Linked DNA regions of Marinoscillum sp. 108. The protein of the gene in region 1 binds, or shares a complex with, the protein of each later gene. Links are inferred from orthologs where the notes say so. Each region holds a gene or a part of one and is shown on either strand. Other genes may lie near its edges.

Evidence for each region.
Region 2: the proteins of GV030_RS02170 (region 1) and trxA are in contact, whole or in part, in an NMR structure (PDB 2IPA), measured with the Bacillus subtilis proteins. The link is inferred for Marinoscillum sp. 108 from one-to-one orthologs.

What each region holds. Positions count from the first base shown.
Region 1 is NZ_LR734808.1:522,416-525,560, reverse strand. What follows is about bases 145-2,955. They hold GV030_RS02170 (protein-tyrosine-phosphatase), read left to right. Parts: upstream 145-1,143; coding sequence 1,144-1,767; downstream 1,768-2,955. Other genes in these bases: arsB (ACR3 family arsenite efflux transporter), read left to right, coding at 2,512-2,955; GV030_RS02165 (metallophosphoesterase), read left to right, coding at 1,764-2,489; GV030_RS02175 (DUF6428 family protein), read left to right, coding at 650-1,120; GV030_RS02180 (helix-turn-helix transcriptional regulator), read left to right, coding at 267-602. Outside these bases: more of arsB, read left to right, coding at 2,956-3,145. UniProt on the Bacillus subtilis protein: Catalyzes the reduction of arsenate [As(V)] to arsenite [As(III)]. In vitro, can dephosphorylate para-nitrophenyl phosphate (pNPP).
Region 2 is NZ_LR734808.1:1,788,176-1,791,265, forward strand. The notes cover bases 82-2,837. They hold trxA (thioredoxin), read left to right. Parts: upstream 82-1,175; coding sequence 1,176-1,499; downstream 1,500-2,837. Other genes in these bases: dnaE (DNA polymerase III subunit alpha), read left to right, coding at 82-1,060; GV030_RS07395 (hypothetical protein), read right to left, coding at 1,564-2,226; GV030_RS07400 (AI-2E family transporter), read right to left, coding at 2,392-2,837. Also shown: more of dnaE, read left to right, coding at 1-81; more of GV030_RS07400, read right to left, coding at 2,838-3,090. UniProt on the Bacillus subtilis protein: Participates in various redox reactions through the reversible oxidation of its active center dithiol to a disulfide and catalyzes dithiol-disulfide exchange reactions.

The DNA.
Region 1 (3,145 bases):
AGTAATCCATGTACCTCTGTTGTACCCTCTAACAGTTAATTAACTGATAATCAATAAAAAGAACTTTCTGTATCGGCAAGTAATGCCCATTCATCTTTATCAATCTCAGAAAGCCAAAAAGTACATTGGAGAATCAGTGTACATGGATCGAGCATCAAACTGGGTAGTTGATGAAGTATTGAGCTCCATTTGTACCTGATATTGGCTAAGGCCTTGCTTATCTCAATAACTCATCGTAATATTGCAATGACATAATGCAAAGAAAGATGGGCGTAACCAAGACAGACCTTTTTTCAACCGTACAAAACGAAGTAGCCGTGGCAGCAAAGGCATTTGCTCACCCCGCCCGTGTAGCCATCATTCAGCATTTGCTTAGAACCAATGCCTGTGTCAATGGAGATTTGGTGCAGGAATTGGGCCTGGCTCAGGCCACTGTAAGTCAGCACCTGCGTGAATTAAAAGACATTGGCATCATCCAGGGCACCATTGAAGGATCACGCATTAGCTACTGTATCAATCCGGTGCGGTGGGCCGAGATCAAAAGTCAGTTCAATGAAATTTTCAATCAGTTTGATTTGCCCTCTTCACAGGAATGTTGCTAAAAAAAATGGTCTAATCATATCGTCATATTGCAATAACATCACAACACATGAAATTATCAGAAATCAAATCAGCCTTATCCGAAATACAGGAAGTAAAATTCCGCCTACCCAATGGGGAGTATGTTCCTTCACATTTTCACGTCACGGAGGTTGGAAGCATTCAGAAGCACTTTATTGACTGTGGCGGAACGGTGAGAAAAGAGACTGTGGTCAATTTTCAACTTTTCACCGCTGCTGATTACGATCACCGACTGAGTGCTCAGAAACTTCACGCCATCATAGAGCTCTCAGAAAAGCACCTCGGGCTGGAGGATTCGGATGTTGAAGTGGAGCATCAGGGAGAAACCATAGGAAAGTATGGCCTGGAGTTTCAAAATGGCTCGTTTCAATTGACCAACAAACAAACCGATTGCCTGGCCAAGGAAAAATGCGGTATTCCAGTGGAAAAACCAAAAGTCAGGATTTCATCACTTGTTGCTCAGGAAAACGCTTGCACTCCCGGATCAGGATGTTGTTAATCAAAAAAATCAGCTCATAAATCATGCAAACACAAAACTTAGTATATCCCGAACTTCAAATGACCATTGAAAAAGCAAGGGAGCAAAACATTTCGGATGAGCGACTTGCTGTGCTCAAACCAATGATCGAATACATTCAGACCAAAATCGATCAGGGCAAAGAAGTCAACCTCAACTTTATCTGCACCCATAACTCTCGAAGAAGCCAGTTCTCCCAGATTTGGGCACAGACGGCAGCCAACTATTTCGGCATTCCGGCGCTTTGCTATTCGGGGGGTGTGGAAGTTACCGCATTCAATGAGAGAGCAGTAGCATCTATTAAGCGGAGTGGTTTTAGGGTTTCCTCCAAAGGCGACAGCAACCCTATTTATCTCATTTCTCATTCTGATGATAAAGAGCCCATCAAGGCCTTTTCAAAACTCTTCGACGATCCCATCAATCGGGCAGATCAGTTTGCCGCGGTGATGACGTGTTCGCACGCAGATGAGAATTGCCCGTTCATCCCGGGAACAGAAAAGAGAATTCCCGTGCGATATGACGATCCCAAGGAATTTGATGGCACCCCTGAGGAAGCAGAGCGATATGATCAGCGATCAATGCAGATCGCTTCTGAGATGTTTTATACATTCTCACAGGTCAAAAAATGAAAATAGCCTTCTTTTCAGACATACATGCCAATCTGCCCGCTCTCGATGCCTTCTTCAAGGACATTGAACAAGTAAGGCCAGACGCCCTATACTGTCTGGGAGATCTGGTGGGCTACAATGTCTGGGCCAATGAGGTGGTAGAAGCCATAAGAAAACGCCACATCCCTACCATTATGGGGAATCACGAAGAGGCTTTGCTTCTACCCCTCAAAGAAGATGACAGGTCTGCCAAAGGGATCACCGCGAGGTTGCTCACCACGGAAAACAAGGACTACCTGACCAATCTTCCCAGGCACCTGAAACTCGTCTTTGAGACCAACGGGGAGCCTTTCACCCTTTTGCTGGTGCATGGTAGCCCAAAAGCCGTGAATGACTACCTGGTAGAGGACTACCCTGAAGACGAAATCGTAGAAATGATGAAAGCGCAAAATGCACAGTTTGTGTTGTGTGGGCATACACATATCCCATATCACCGAACCATTCAGACAGGAATGGATTACACCCATTTAGTCAATATTGGTTCTGTAGGGAAGCCAAAAGATGGTGACCCCAGGCTGTGCTACGCCCTAATCACCCTGTATGAAAATCTTTCAAAACACAACCCAAATGCGATTCGGGTGGAATTCAGAAGAGTAAACTACGACATAGATGCAGCTGTAAGTGCCATAAAAGAAAGTGAATTCCCTAATGAATTGGCAGATCAACTTCTGCAAGCCAAATAGTTATCAAACCATCATCACAATCATGACCAACAACACAAAAAAACTTAGTTTCCTGGATCAGTACCTCACCCTTTGGATATTCCTTGCCATGGCCATTGGAGTAGGCATTGGCTATTTGTTTCCATCTACCTCCACCTTCATTGATTCGTTTAGTAGTGGTAGCACCAATATTCCCATTGCCATAGGCCTGATCCTGATGATGTACCCACCGCTGGCCAAAGTGAATTACAAGCTGCTACCGCAAGTCTTTAAAAACGTGAAGGTTCTTTCTATTTCGTTGTTGCTCAATTGGATCATCGGTCCTGTTCTGATGTTCATTTTGGCCCTGACCTTCCTGCAGGATTACCCCGAATACATGGTTGGGCTTATTCTGATCGGGCTTGCCCGATGCATCGCTATGGTGCTGGTATGGAATGATCTGGCAGAAGGGAGTAGTGAATACGGCGCAGGATTGGTGGCTCTGAACAGCATCTTTCAGGTGTTTGCATATAGTTTTTATGCCTGGTTGTTTATTACGGTTTTACCCCCCTACTTTGGTTTTGATGGAGCCATTGTGGACATATCCATTGTCACTATTGCAGAAAGTGTAGCCATCTACCTGGGTATTCCATTTCTGATGGGAATCCTGAGCAGAATGGTATTGGTAAAAGCAAAGG
Region 2 (3,090 bases), 1.3 Mb from region 1 along the record:
GTCAGGCCTCAACTTTGAAGTGAATGCCGCCGGCGAAATCCGCTTTGGACTGGGAGCCATCAAAGGTACTGGTGAATCTGCCGTGCTGGCAATTATTGAAGAACGAGATGCCAATGGCCCATTCAGTGATCTGTTTGATTTTGCCTCGAGGGTAAACCTCAGAGCTGTGAATAAAAAATCATTCGAAAGTCTGGCTAAAGCCGGAGGATTCGACTGTTTCGATGAGTTTCATAGACGACAGTACGTGGAGCCTGATGAAGAAGGGGCCAGTCTGATCGAAAAGGCCATTCGCTACGCCAATAAACTTCAGCAGGAAGAGGACAGTGCGCAGGCTTCCCTGTTTGGGGGAGGCAGTGAGTCCAATGTAGTGATGCGCCCGCGCATTGGCAAAATAGAGCCCTATGGAGAAATAGAAAAGCTCAACATAGAGCAGGAAATGGTGGGCCTCTACATCTCGGGGCACCCATTGGATCAGTACAAGTTTGAGATGAAATACTTCACCAACACCAAACTCAGCGACCTGGTGGACCTGGAGAAGCTTCAGGGTAAAGAGATCAAATTAGGGGGTATGATCACTGAAGTGGCACATCTCACCACCAAAAAAGGGAAGCCCTATGGGCGCTTCAAAATCACTGGCTACTCAGACAGCCATGAGTTTTTTCTATTCTCGCCCAGCTACCTGGATTTCAAGGCATACCTGGAGAAGGGTTGGTTCATCTACATGACGGGAATTGTGCAAAACAGATGGAGCGGCACCGATCTGGAGTTTAAAATCACCAGCATGGAGCCACTCAGCGATATTCGTGAGCGCATGGCCAAAGGGATAGAACTGCAAATGCGGTTATCCGATGTGAGTCCGGCACTCATCGGAGAGCTGGAGCGCTATGGCCAGAAATATCCCGGAAACAACGTATTCAAGCTCAATATCATGGGTGCTTTTGAGGAGCGAATGATCAATCTGGAGATGATGAGCAGGAAAATATCTGTGGACATCAATGACGACCTCATCAAGGAGCTGGACAGGCTGGAAGACATCAGCTACCGGGTGCTGACCAGCTGATCTTTATCCCTATTGTCCGAGAGACAACAAATGAATACTTAAATAAAAAGTGGATCAACAAAAAGCATATCTTTGCCGTTATCAACTTGAATTATAATTATTAACTGATATAAAAATGGCACATCCATTAGAATTAACTGATCAAAATTTCGAAGAAATAATCAATACCGATAAACCCGTACTTGTGGATTTCTGGGCGGAATGGTGCGGACCTTGTAAAATGATCGCCCCTGTAGTGGAAGAGTTGGCTGCTGACTATGAAGGCAAAGCTGTGATTGGCAAAGTAGACGTGGACTCAAACCCTGAGATTTCTGCAAAGTTTGGCATTCGCTCTATCCCTACCCTTTTGGTATTCAAGAACGGTGAGATCGTGGACAAGCAAATCGGAGCGGTTCCGAAAACTGCACTGAGCGAAAAGCTGGATAAGCAACTGGCTTAATTCCACTTTATAGAAAAGCTTCAAAAAACCGGCCTGGGCCGGTTTTTTTATGTCCTCAATTCCTTCAAAAATAATAGTTGAGAGTGAAAAGTTGGTCAAAAGATATCTTGTTGGCCCATCTCAGATTGAGTCGACTACCTCGCTCTTCCCCCTCTGATATCTCTCCATTTTGCTGATCCTCTTCCCTCCTTTTTCCCTGACTGGCACTCATGACCACCTGAGCCAGATTGGTCTCTATAGAGAGCTGATCAAAAATGAAATAATACAGCCCCATCTTCATATCCATGTGAATGGCATTGGTCCGGATTTCATTCCTCCCCCTAGCATAGGATTCTCCTCCCAGGGTATCATAATGATGGTAAGAGTTCTTCTGAATTGTCCTCAAATAGCCCATTCCAGGCTGCACATAGGCACCAAAATCACCATGGATAGGAAAATAATATTTCAGGAAGGTTCCAAAACCAAAGCTCACGCTACTGCTATTGTTTTCATAATTTCGGTTATAATATTGGCTTTGCTGACTATGATTGGCTGATCCAAGCTCCATATCAATACCCACCATCACATAATCCTTGAAAAAGCGGGCATAGTAGGGTGAAATGAAGAAGTTGCTGGATTGATTTGAATATTCATCACCATAGAAGGATCCTATCACGTTTTCAGGATTATTACTTTCCGTTTCTGAAAAGTTGATAGAGATTCCTCCTCCCAAAATTCGGTTTCCCATTTCAAGGGAGCTTTGAGAATAAGTGAGGGCACATGAAAAAACAAGAACAAACGCAGCAGTATTTTTTTTGGCTCGAAAAGGGCTCATATACGGGTTTTTAGGAGGTGAAAAAACCTAACTCCCGCAAAGAGCATACCAGACCGTTACCTAAATTATTAAAAAAAGTTAATCACGAAATTGCTCGCCCGATTTCTTCTCCATTAATCTCACCAAAAAACCTGCGTCCGATACATGTTCAAGGATCACTTTGATCAGGAAGGTCAGTGGAACAGACAGCAACATGCCTGCTGTTCCCCACATAAAGGCCCAAAAAACCAGGCTAAATAAAATAGTCACAGTATTGATGGAGAGTGAGTCTCCCGTCATTTTGGGCTCTACGATGCTGCCCATAACGATTTGTACGCCTTCCAGCGCTAAAAACAGAAAGAACACCTCGGAAATACTGGTGGCCGTCAGTCCCCCAATAATCAACGGGGGCACGATGGCAATGAGGGATCCCACATAAGGAATATAGTTGAGCACAAAACCTAAAATACCCCAGAGTAAAGCATACTGTATACCAAAAGCCCAGCTAATAAGCCCTATACCCAGGCCTGTCATCAGGCTCACCACGGTTTTCACTTTGATATAAATACTAATCGAATCTTTGACTCTCCGAAAAGTATCCGATGCGGAAGATTCCTCTCCTGCTCCATTTTTGCCCATGATATAGTTAATCACCTTTTCGTATTGGGCAATGGCTCCCAGTAGCCCCGCGAAATAAAGAATGGTCATGAGAAGCTCCGTTGCAAACCCACTCAGCGTATTGAGAAAAGATCCTGAAAGTGATAATACCTGATCTGTAGGTACTACTCTGGAGAGGTA